Regions from separate parts of the Paenibacillus sp. FSL H7-0357 genome, predicted to be linked through region 3. Evidence: predicted binding sites of a transcription regulator. Region 3 holds the regulator's gene; each other region holds the start of a gene.

Region 1 (3,218 bases), 3.2 Mb from region 3:
TAGCATCCTTGTTCTCTGAGAAGACTTCTTCAGTTACTTGGCTGATCAGACTTTTGACGATTTCAATATGCATAATAAACTCCCCCTCTCCGGAAAAATAGCCACATTCTTATATTTCGGCAGATCATCAGGTTTTTCTTTGAAATAAACCTTCCTCAATTAGCAGAAATCGGGTGGAGAAAAGTATAAACCATCTCATTATTATGATATAGTTAATATTGATTTTTAATCCATACCCTTTCGTTAGACAGAAGAGGTTGATTGAATACATATCAATTGTTACAGAAGACCTGAGAGGGAGTACTCCATGACACAATTTGTCTACAAGCAAATAATTGATGACCTTAAAATGAAAATCTTTGCTGGACAGTTTGCGGATATGCGATTACCTGATGAACGCAGTCTTAGCGAAACGTATCAGGTTAGCCGCAGCTCCATCAAGCGCGCATTAACCAAAATGGAAAGTGTCGGAATCATTTTCAAAAAACGAGGTTCAGGCACGTTTATTAACCCCTTATACATAAAAAACGAATCCATCTTCAATTACGAAGGTTCCAATCTGGGTGTCACCGACAATTTCCAGATGCATGGCAAGAAACCTAAAGTCAAAGTGTTGAATTTCGAGGTTATTCCGCCAACAAAAGAATTGCAGCGGGATTTGTTCCTGGGGCCCCATGATTTTGTATACAAAATCGTCCGCTTGCGCCTGTTCGATGATGATCCCTTTATGATAGAGACGGGTTATATCCCGATAAAAATCGTTCAGGATTTAAATCAGACAATTATCGAGGGCTCCATTTTTAATTATCTGGAAGACTCGCGCAACCTGGCCGTAACCAAATCATTTTTATCTATTTTTGCCGAGCCGTCCTTGTCCACGGATCAGGAGCTGCTGCACTTGAAAGAAAATGAACCTGTTGGCATTATGGAGGGGATTTTCTTTTTGGACAATGGTACTCCCTTTGAATTTTCCCATATGCGGTTTCATTATCAATATTTGAAATTTAATACGTTTGTATCTGTTCATTAAGGAGCAGAATAAGACCGGGAACTTTCCCGGTCTTATTTTTTTGTATACTTTACTTTTTTGTGGATGTAACGTATTTACATAAATTTCAATATAACCGTGTTTTGACAGCGTTTTTCCTGAGTTTTTCATACTATGTTCAAATTTTCACAAAATTGGACCGTATCACTTGTCAAAAAGGTTGTATTTATTTTGAGCAGAGGTATGATGTATTTGTAGAGAAAAAGGATGGCAATAAGCAACAATATATATATAGGAGTGGATGAAATGGGATTATCAACCATGAAAGTCGATTATTCGTCTAAAACGTATCTGGAAAAGCTTGACGCTTATTGGCGTGCAACCAACTACATTTCGGTAGGTCAGCTGTATTTGAAAGACAATCCGTTGTTAAGAGAACCTTTGAAAGATGCTGACATTAAGATTAAACCTATCGGACACTGGGGTACTATTCCGGGCCAGAACTTTATTTATGCCCATTTGAATCGTGTAATTACTAAATATGATTTGAACATGTTCTATGTTGAAGGTCCGGGTCATGGCGGTCAGGTTATGGTTTCGAATTCCTATCTGGACGGAAGCTATACTGAGATTTATCCGGAAATTACGCAGGATATCCCGGGTCTCAAAAAACTGTTCAAACAATTCTCGTTCCCGGGCGGCGTTGCTTCCCATGCTGCACCTGAAACTCCGGGATCCATTCATGAAGGCGGCGAGCTGGGTTATTCTTTATCCCACGGCGCTGGCGCTATTCTGGATAACCCTGATTTGATTTCGGCTGTTGTCGTTGGAGATGGTGAGGCTGAAACCGGACCACTGGCCGCATCATGGTTCTCCAACCGCTTCATCAACCCTGTTACAGATGGCGCTGTTTTGCCGATTCTGCACTTGAACGGATTTAAAATCAGCAACCCGACGATTCTGTCCCGTCAATCGAAAGAAGAAATCACCGCTTACTTTACAGGCATGGGCTGGGAGCCGTTCTTTGTTGAAGGCGAAGACCCTGAACATATGCATCCGGAAATGGCGAAGGTACTCGATACCATCGTCGAAAGAATTGCAGCCATTCAAAAAAATGCGCGTGAAAATAACGACCTTACCCGCCCGGTATGGCCGATGCTCGTCTTCCGTTCCCCTAAAGGCTGGACTGGACCGGCAGCATGGGACGGTGTGCCGAATACCGGTTCGTTCCGTGCCCATCAGGTTCCAATTCCGGTTGACCAGAAAAATATGAAGCATGCTCCAGCTTTGCTTGAATGGATGAACAGCTACAGACCGGAAGAATTATTTGATGAGAACGGCCGCTTGAACGAAGAGCTTGCCGAAATCCTGCCTACAGGCGACAGACGTATGGGGATGAATCCTGTTACTAACGCTGGCAACCTTATCAAAGATTTGCGCCTGCCGGATTTCCGCGACTATGTGCTTGATAACTCCGTTCCAGGTAAAGTAGTAGCGCAGGATATGGCCGTTCTCGGAAAATACCTGAAAGAGGTTGTCCTGCTCAATGAAGATAACCGCAATTTCCGGATTTTCGGACCGGATGAAACGATGTCCAACCGTCTGGGACCTGTGTTTGAAGTGACCAAACGCCAATGGCTGGATCAAATTAATGAACCTAATGACGAATTCCTCGCTTCGTATGGCCGTGTAATTGATTCCCAATTATCGGAGCATCAGGCGGAAGGACTGCTGGAAGGTTATGTATTAACCGGACGTCATGGCTTTTTTGCAAGTTATGAAGCTTTCCTGCGCGTTGTGGATTCGATGATTACCCAGCACTTCAAATGGCTGCGTAAAGCAACCGATCAAGGCTGGCGCGCTGATATCCCTTCACTCAATGTTGTCGCAACTTCAACCGTGTTCCAGCAGGACCATAACGGTTATACGCACCAGGATCCGGGTTTGCTGGGTCACCTGGCAGACAAAAAACCGGAATTCATCCGGGAATATTTGCCGGCTGATGCCAACTCCCTGCTGGCTGTATTTGACACCATCCTGAACGACCGTCAAAAGATCAACCTGATTGTGTCGTCCAAACATCCGCGTCCACAGTGGTTCTCGGCTCAAGAGGCGCAGGAATTGGTTGATAAAGGACTCAAGATCATTGACTGGGCCAGCACGGACAAAGGCGGAGAGCCTGATGTTGTATTTGCTTCTGCAGGTACCGAACCTACGATTGAAGCTTTGG
Region 2 (3,218 bases), 350 kb from region 3:
CCATGGAATCCTGTGTCCCGAAGCGGCAGAACTGCGAACCTACACAAGTTTTGACCGTACGAAGCGATTTCGCATAGCCATAACCGGAAGGCATATCCAGCTCTTCCCATACTTTAGGCACATCCTCTTTTTGGATACCGACCAGATCCAGACGCTGACCACCGGTCACTTTTACAACCTTTACGTTATATTTCAAGGAAACATCGGCAATTCGTCTCAGGTCTTCCGGTGTAGTTACCCCGCCGTACATCCGTGGAATAACGGTAAAGGTACCATCTTTCTGGATGTTCGCACTCATCCGTTCATTGACGAACCGCGATTCCTTCTCATCCTCATGGGTATCCGGGTAGATCATGCCAAGATAATAGTTCACAGCCGGACGACATTTGGAGCAGCCTTCCGCTTGTTTCCAGCCCAGCACATTCATAACCTCTTTGGTCGTTTTCAAGCCTTTAGCGGTAATCTCTGCTACAATCTCATCGCGGCTCAAGGTGGTGCATCCGCAAATCCCCTGCTTCGCACTTTCCTGGAAGCTGTCACCGAGAACAAACTGCAGAATCTGCTCGACAACCGGCTTGCAGCCACCGCAGGAGCGGGTAGCTCCGGTGCAGGCTTTAATTTCGTCTACCGTGGTAAAACCGTTCTCCGTAACGGCATCAACGATCGCCTTCTTGGTCACGCCGTTGCAGCCGCAGACAATCTCCTCATCAGCCATCGTTTCGACTGACAAGCCTTTTTTCGCACTGCCTCCGCCGCAGCAGCCCGTGCCCATTACTTCGCCATAAATTTCGTCGGTCATTTCGGTGCCCTGCTTGACCAGCTTCTGCAGACTTGCGGATTCAGTCACATCGCCGAACAGAACTGCACCGACAATAATATTGTTTCTGAGCAGAATCTTCTTATAGGTTCTCTTCCATTCATCTTTAGCCGAAATGACGGTATGCTCCGCTGTTTCAGTGAAATCACCGGCAGAGAAGACATCCACCCCCGAGATCTTCAGCTTGGTGGCTACGACAGAACCTTCATACGGTTGGGTGGAGGCGCCGCACAAATGCTTCGCCAGCACCATCCCCTGCTCGAACAGTGGAGCTACCAGCCCGTAGCAGGTGCCGCGGTGCTCTGTACATTCTCCTACAGAATAGACATTCGCCATCGAGGTCTGGAGATAATCGTTCACGACAATTCCGCGGTTCACCGTGATGCCGCTGTCTTTGGCCAGTTGGACATTCGGTTTGATTCCGACCGCCATCACTACAAAATCTGATTGCAGCTCGGTTCCATCGCTGAAACGCAGGCCGTTTACCCGTTCCTCCCCGGTCAGCTCAACCGTCTGTTTGCCCATGGCAAACTTCACACCCTGGCGTTCAAGTTCAGCTTGAAGCATGGATGAAGCAGTATGGTCAAGCTGACGCTCCATCAAATCCTCCAGCAAATGCACGACGGTAACATCCATACCGAGGTTCACAAGTCCTTTGGCTGCTTCAAGACCAAGCAGTCCACCGCCAATCACAGCCGCTGTGCGGTATTGCTGTGCTGCAGCCAGCATGGCGTCGCAATCCGCAATGTCGCGGAAGCCTACAACTCCATCCTTTGTGCTGCCCGGTACCGGCAGAATGAATGAATTTGAACCTGTTGCAATAATAACTTTATCGTAAGGAACCGACATTCCATTATCTGTAACGATCTGACGGGAGGCTTCATCAATCCGGACAACAGTGGTTCCAGTATGCAGAGTAATATTGTTATCCTCGTACCACTGCCGGTCGTTCAGAATGATATCCTCAATGCTCTTGCTTCCTTCGAGGACATAGGACAGCATTATCCGGTTGTAGTTGGGATGAGGCTCGCTTCCAAAGATCGTAATATCATAAGCGCCGCCAAGCTTAAGGATCTGTTCGATAGTGCCTACGCCAGCCATACCATTCCCTATCAAAACTAACTTTTCTCTCTCCACGGTCACTGTTAAGACCCTCCTTAATGCTTCTGGATTTCTTCATATACATATCTGATAACAAAATTATACGTTTTAAATTTGAAGAGCATTTGTGATTCAAATCACAATAAATGTGAATCTTTTCACATATTTTTATGCCAGCGTATGTAAGGTTTTTTGCTGAAAGAAAAATAGCCAGCTTCCCTTATGCTACCGCTTGCATTAAGGAAATCTGGCTATGCTACTTATCATCTTACCGGAGAACCAGTGAAATCTCGAGTACATCTTGAGGTCTGAGCTTCATATCAATTCCGCTGTCAAGCAGCGTCTTGTCGTTCACTTTCAGCTTCCAGTCTTCACTGGTGAGCGGCGTGTACCCCATGACCGTGATTACCGTCTTGTTGTCTTCCGCCAACTGAACGATTCCGCTACTCTTCAGCAGACCCCTGACAGACAAGTCCTCGCTATAAGATAAAATATGTGAATGTGTCAGTTCAGGCTGCTCACTCCCGCCGTTCACTGTAAGAATAATGGGCAGAAGCGGGGCATCTCCGGCTGCCGGCTTCGCAGTAATAACAATCGCCTGCTCCCGCGAGACTGGACTATTCCAATCGGTTATGATTTTGCCGCCAAGCTGAATCTGCCAGATCATGTCCGGGGCAAGAAAAATTTTATTGACTGCCAGTATGCTAAATCCGTCTTCGGCAAAAGTAACGACACCGCTACTCTTCAGCAGCTCTATAAGCGTTATTCCTGGCTTGTATGCTTCGCTAAGCTGTCTCCCCGAGTTCCCTGCCAGCTCATTATCACCGGCCATTAGTGAAAAAGCAGGGCCTGCAGCCCCGGCTGCGGCATTGTTTCCGTTCGCATCTGAACCAAATGACGAGCATCCGCCTAGCGTCGCAATGATAATTAATCCTAACCATAAACGCCACAGAAATTTCGTGGACATTCCCGGCACCGCCCTCTTCCGCCCGATCATAACCTCAATCATTTTCTCAGGTCTTTAGTCATTATGTATACTATCTTTTAAGAATAACGCAAACTAGCTTTGTTCTCAAACGATAAATTTCGGGCGTTAATCAGGCAGCGAAACGGTGCAGAAGAAAAAAAGTCCCCGCAGGGACTTTGAGAACAGCATGCTCTATTTTACTGATAACGCAGGAACAAGATATTATTCTCCAGATGCACATGCTCGAAGGTCATTCCCTCTAACTCCTCCAGGCGGGCATAGGTCAGGCGGTAGGTTGTGCAGGCATGCTCTGGCGGAGTGAAGTCGTTCGTA
Region 3 (3,218 bases):
TTCCGGCTTATGAGCATCTTGTCATTGACGAGGCCCATCATTTGGAGGATGTGGCCGGCAAGCATTTGGGCATGCAAATGAAGTATTTCACGGTAGCTCATACGCTTACAAGGCTGTATAAAGACAGCCGCAGCGGCCAGCTGCCGGCACTGCGCCAGACTCTGCAGTCCTCGGGCAGTGAGCAGGCTTCGGAGTGGAGCGGCGTAATCGATAAAATCTATCCCGACCTGCTTACTGTAAAGGAAACTTGGGATACACTGAGCGACAAGCTGTTCGGCCTATTGCCCGAACGCAGCGATGCAGCGGCAGGTGAAGCCGGCCAGCTGGTCACACGCCTGCTTCCCGGCAGCAAGCCCAAAGATTGGGAAGAGCTGGCGGCGCTGGAGAATACGCTGCACTTAGCCTTGAGCGACATCATCCGCAGAGGTGACAAAATGCTTAGCGAGATGCGCGATACAGAGAGTCAGTCGTCTTCGGACAGCCTGGTGACCGATATCGGAGGCTTGTTCAAGGATTTGGCATCCATCCGGGAACAAATCCGCTTCTTTATGGGTCTCAGTGACGATAATATCGTGTACTGGATGGAAGGGAGCGGCAACTACCGGGGCAAGTCGCTTCAGCTCTACGCCGTGCCTGTCGATGTAAGCAGCCAGCTCAAGGATCTGTTCTTCGACAAGAAGAAGAGCATTGTGCTGACCTCGGCCACGTTATCGGTCGACAAGTCCTTTCAGTTCATGATTGACAACCTTGGTCTTTCTGAAGCCTCTGAACAAGGGCGTCTCATGACAGCACTGCTGCCTTCACCGTTCAAGTACCGTGAACAGGCGCTGCTTGTCATCCCGCGCGATTTCCCCAGTGTTAAGGGCAGCGTAGGCGATGCGCGTTTTGTAGACAAGCTGGTGCATTCGCTGGCTGAAGCGGCGGCGGCGACCAAGGGGCGGATGCTGGTGCTGTTCACCTCCTACAAAATGCTGCGCCAGGTTTATGATCCGCTGAAAGAGGCCTTGGCTTCCCAGGACATTACGGTTCTGGGCCAGGGTGTGGAAGGAGGCAGCCGCAGCAAGCTGATCCGGCGTTTTCAGGACAGCTCTGCATCGGTATTGCTTGGAACGAGCAGTTTCTGGGAAGGAGTCGACATCCCTGGCGAGGCGCTGACCTGTCTTGCGATTGTAAGGCTGCCGTTTCAGCCGCCGAATCATCCGCTGGCCGAGGCAAAGGCGGAGCTTCTGCAGGCCCAGAAGAAGAATCCTTTTATGAAAATGTCTGTTCCACAGGCAGTGATCCGGTTCAAACAGGGTTTTGGACGATTGGTTCGCACAGCGCAGGACCGGGGAATTGTTATTGTATATGATACCAGGGTCATCGAAGCTTATTACGGGAAGTACTTCCTGTATTCACTCCCTGGTCCGAAGATGGAGCACATGCTTACCGATCAGATGGTTCCGCGGATAGCGGAATGGCTTGAAGAGGGCGGCGTTTCCTAATCTGTCATCGTTTATAAATTTTTTTCATCTCTTTGTACCATAGGCTGTGTCCCGTTCGCGGAGCGGGCACTGCACGTGGTTGTCATACGATATCGCGTCAGTGCAATTCTAAATTAGGAGGAGAAAACATGAAATCGGATAAAATATCGGAGGCCGTCGTTCGCAGACTCCCAGTGTACCTGCGTTTCCTGAACGATCTCCAAAAGCGTGAAATCTCAACCGTTTCTTCTCAGGAACTCGGGCAGAAGCTGGACCTTAATCCGGCGCAGATTCGTAAGGATCTGGCCTATTTTGGTGATTTCGGCAGAAAAGGCATTGGATATGACGTGTCTTATCTCATCGAAAAGATCCGTCATATTCTGAAGCTGGATCAACAAATCAATGTGGCTCTGGTAGGTGCCGGTAACCTCGGTCATGCCTTGTCCAATTACAATGCTTATCTGAAGGACACTATGAAAATCACTGCTGTATTTGATTCTTACGCTCCCAAGATTGGACAAAAGATCAACTCTCTTACGGTTCAGCCGATGGAGGAGCTGGGTCAGACCATCCGTGATCAGGGAATCCGGATCGGGATCATCACTGTACCGGACAGCGAAGCACAGAATGTGGCTGATATTCTGGTAGAATCGGGCATTGAGGCGATCCTGAATTTTGCACCGGTCATTCTGAAGACACCTTCAACCATCCGGATTCATGCTGCTGACTTTACGACTGACCTGCAAAGTCTGGCGTATTATTTACATGATGGAAAGGAAGGAATTACAGATGAGCAGCAATAAGATGATAATTGCAAACGGACGTTTTCTGGTTCCCGGAAGCGAGAAGCCGGTCCTGAGCGGTTATATGACTATAGAAAATGATTTGATCACATACATAGGGGAAGAGAAGCCCGTTATTGAAGAAGGCACAGTGACGCTCGACGGCAGCCGGCTGCTGTTCATGCCGGGTCTGGTCAATACCCATGGCCATGCTGCGATGTCGCTGCTGCGCGGCTACGGGGATGATATGGTCCTTCAAGCCTGGCTGCAGGAGAAAATGTGGCCGATGGAGGAGAAGTTTACCGGAGATGATGTCTACTGGGGTACTTCCTTATCCGTTTTGGAGATGCTGAAAGGCGGCACAACCACCTTTTTGGATATGTATGATCACATGGACCGGGTGGCCGAGGTGGTCGAACACTCCGGCATCCGTGCGGTGCTGATGCGCGGTGTTATTGGTCTATGTCCTGAAGAAGTGCAGAATCAGAAGCTTGCGGAAGCTGTTGCGTTCGCCCGCAACTGGCACGGCAAGGCTGACGGCAGAATTACCACCATGATTTCACCGCATGCCCCGTATACTTGTCCTCCGGACTTTTTCATGCGGTTTGTGCAGGCGGCACATGACCTGGACCTGCCGATGCATACGCATATGTCAGAAACGCTGCGTGAAGTGGAGCAGAATGCCGCTGATTACGGCCTGCGTCCTGTAGCGCACCTGGAGAAGCTGGGCATGTTCACCCGCCCGTCCTTAATCGCCCATGGTGTCCACCTGAACGATGAGGAGATCGAAATTCTCGCCCGCCACAAGGTGGGTGTATCCCATAACCCGGGAAGTAACCTGAAGCTTGCCAGCGGGGTTGCACGGGTGCCTGAGCTGCTGAGAGCGGGAGTCAAAGTTTCGCTCGGTACGGACGGGGCGGCAAGCAATAATAATCTCGATATGTTCGAGGAAATGCGGCTTGCAGCATTGATC
Region 4 (3,218 bases), 330 kb from region 3:
GATTGAACGCGCAGCTCAAGTCGTTGAATTCGGCGGCATGGGACACAGCTCGGCTATCCATTCCAACAATGAAGAAGTTATCATGAAGTTCTCGAACCGTCTGCAAACTGGACGTATTCTTGTTAACTCGCCTTCAACACATGGCGCCATCGGCGACATTTACAATACTAATATCGCTTCGCTGACTCTGGGCTGCGGATCTTATGGACGCAACTCGGTATCGCAAAACGTAACTGCCATCAATCTGATCAATGTGAAAAGGGTGAACCGTCGTACCGTGAATATGCAATGGTTTAAGGTGCCTGATAAGATTTATTTCGAAAAGGGAGCCACTCAATACCTGGCCAAAATGCCTGATATTACCCGCGTAGCAATTATCACTGACCCTATGATGGTTAAACTGGGTTATGTAGAAAGAGTAGAGCACTACCTGCGTCAACGCCAGACCCCTGTAGCGATCGAAGTGTTCTCGGAAGTTGAACCGGATCCATCGACAACTACCGTGGAAAAAGGTACAGCTATGATGAACAGATTCCAACCGGACTGCATCATCGCACTCGGCGGCGGTTCCCCAATGGATGCTGCAAAAGGAATGTGGCTGTTCTATGAACACCCGGATGCTGACTTTAACGGTTTGAAACAAAAGTTCATGGATATCCGCAAACGGGTATACAAATTCCCTAAGCTCGGCAACAAAGCGAAATTTGTAGCTATTCCAACAACATCGGGTACAGGTTCGGAAGTAACCTCGTTCGCGGTTATTACTGACAAAACTACTGCAAATAATACTAAATATCCGCTTGCAGACTATGAGCTGACTCCGGATGTAGCGATCATCGACCCTGAGTTTGTATATAGCTTGCCTAAGACTGCTGTTGCTGATACAGGTATGGACGTATTGACACATGCGATTGAAGCTTATGTTTCCGTTATGGCAAGTGACTACACCGATGGTCTGGCTATCAAAGCTATCCAGCTGGTATTCCAATACCTGGAGAAGTCCGCACTTGAAGGCGACAAACTTGCCCGCGAAAAAATGCACAACGCATCGACGCTGGCTGGTATGGCATTTGCCAATGCATTCCTGGGCATCAACCACAGCTTGGCGCACAAATGGGGCGGTCAATACCACACGGCTCATGGACGTACCAATGCCATCCTGATGCCGCACGTTATCCGTTACAATGCCAAGAAACCAACGAAGTTTGCTTCGTTCCCTAAATATTCGCACTTTGTAGCTGACGAACGTTATGCTGAAATCGCCCGTATTCTGGGATTGCCTGCACGCACTACCGAAGAAGGCGTAACCAGCCTGATCAATGCAATCCGCGACATGAACAAAAAATTGGGCATTGAAGAGTCGTTCCAACAACTCGGCTTTGATCCTAAGGATTTCGAATCCCGCGTAGACTATCTGGCTGACCGTGCATTTGAAGACCAATGTACTACTGCCAACCCTAAACTGCCGCTGGTTACTGAACTTGCTGATGTATACCGCAACGCATTCTACGGAAGATTCGACAACTAATTGGTGATTGCTTAGCAAAGGATAAGGTTATAGGTTAATATGGAAGGGGATGGTAGTGACAAATATCACCGGAAAGGTGATATTTGTCACAGTCCTTTTTCAGAAAATAAACTAAAATGTTTATATAAAGAACGGTCCCAGTTATGAAGACGCGATTGTGAATTTAATTACAACCATATCTTTGGGATCACGAGACACGGGATTAACCTTCAAGCCCGCGATCTCTACAAATATAATAAATATAAATGGAGGGATTTAGCATGTCGGTGATTGAAAAAGATGTACAAGAAGTGAAGTCGAGTTGGAGAAGTTTTACAAAAGGTAAATGGGCAAGAAAAGTCGACGTTAACGAATTTATTTCCAAGAACATCAAGCCTTATGAAGGAAACGAAGATTTCCTCGTGGGTCCTACCAGCAACACTACTGAACTGTGGAAGATTATCTCTCAGCTGAGCAAGGAAGAAAGAGAAAGAGGCGGCGTATGGGACGTTTCCCTGGATACTGTCTCCACCATCACTTCCCACAAGCCAGGCTACATCGACAAGGACAAGGAACAAATTGTAGGCGTACAGACTGATGCTCCTTTCAGACGTTCTGTTCAACCGTTCGGCGGTATTAAGATGATGATCGATGCCACCAAAGCTTATGGCTTCGAGCTTCCGAACAACATTGTCGAAATGTTTACGAATATCCGCAAAACGCATAACCAAGGCGTGTTTGATGCATATACACCTGACATGAGAGCAGTACGTAAATCCGGCGTTATTACAGGTCTTCCTGATGCTTATGGCCGCGGACGTATTATCGGTGACTACCGCCGTATTGCTCTATACGGTATCGACTTCCTGATCAAAGACAAGAAACAACAACAAACCGAGCTTGAAGTTGATTCCATGACTGAAGAAGTAATCCGGTTGCGCGAAGAGCTATCGGAACAAATCCGCGCTCTGGGCGAGCTGAAAGAAATGGCTGCCGCTCACGGACTTGATATTTCCAAACCGGCGAACAACTTCAAAGAAGCTACTCAATGGGTATACTTCGGTTATCTGGCAGCAGTAAAAGAACAAAACGGTGCTGCAATGTCCCTGGGACGTGTATCCTCCTTCCTCGACATCTATGCACAGCGCGATTTTGAAGAAGGTACACTTACTGAAGAACAAGCACAAGAAATCGTTGACCATTTCGTAATGAAACTGCGTATTGTGAAATTCCTGCGTACGCCTGACTATAATGAACTGTTCTCCGGCGACCCTACTTGGGTAACGGAATCCATCGGTGGTATGGCTGAAGACGGAACAACACGCGTAACTAAGAACAGCTTCCGCTTCTTGCATACCCTGTACAACCTGGGGCCTGCTCCAGAGCCTAACTTGACGGTTCTGTGGTCCGAAAGACTGCCTGAAGGCTTCAAAAAATATTGTGCCAAGGTTTCCATCGAAACCAGCGCTATCCAATATGAGAATGACGATGTAATGCGTCCATATTGGGGTGAAGATTACGCAATTGCTTGCTGCGTATCCCCAATGCGCATTGGTAAACAAATGCAGTTCTTCGGCGCCCGCGCCAACCTGGCGAAAGCTTTGCTGTACGCGATCAATGGTGGTATAGACGAGAAATCAGGCGTGCAAGTTGGACCTGAATTCCCTGCGATCACTTCCGAATATCTGGATTACAACGAAGTAATGAAACG

The links. Region 3 encodes Rex, which represses fermentation and respiration genes when NADH is low (regulators of the CRP and FNR family bind a similar motif). Its sites were predicted from a motif close to TTGTGAAATATTTCACAA; they were not measured.
Region 1: H70357_RS08800 (phosphoketolase family protein) is a predicted target of Rex. The motif match lies at 1,163-1,180, and genes of this name have one in related genera.
Region 2: nirB (nitrite reductase large subunit NirB) is a predicted target of Rex. The motif match lies at 2,065-2,082, and genes of this name have one in related genera.
Region 4: pflB (formate C-acetyltransferase) is a predicted target of Rex. The motif match lies at 1,684-1,701, and genes of this name have one in related genera.

Annotation. Positions count from the first base shown of each region.
Region 1 covers NZ_CP009241.1:1,987,052-1,990,269, forward strand. The annotation lists gene H70357_RS08790 (hypothetical protein) at 1-73, opposite strand, end outside; gene H70357_RS08795 (GntR family transcriptional regulator) at 308-1,030, shown strand; gene H70357_RS08800 (phosphoketolase family protein) at 1,295-3,218, shown strand, end outside.
Region 2 covers NZ_CP009241.1:5,503,922-5,507,139, forward strand. The annotation lists gene nirB (nitrite reductase large subunit NirB) at 1-1,960, opposite strand, end outside; gene H70357_RS24345 (hypothetical protein) at 2,187-2,885, opposite strand; gene ric (iron-sulfur cluster repair di-iron protein) at 3,083-3,218, opposite strand, start outside.
Region 3 covers NZ_CP009241.1:5,153,325-5,156,542, reverse strand. The annotation lists gene dinG (ATP-dependent DNA helicase DinG) at 1-1,484, shown strand, start outside; gene H70357_RS22600 (redox-sensing transcriptional repressor Rex) at 1,574-2,266, shown strand; gene H70357_RS22595 (amidohydrolase) at 2,253-3,218, shown strand, end outside.
Region 4 covers NZ_CP009241.1:5,482,690-5,485,907, reverse strand. The annotation lists gene adhE (bifunctional acetaldehyde-CoA/alcohol dehydrogenase) at 1-1,528, shown strand, start outside; gene pflB (formate C-acetyltransferase) at 1,789-3,218, shown strand, end outside.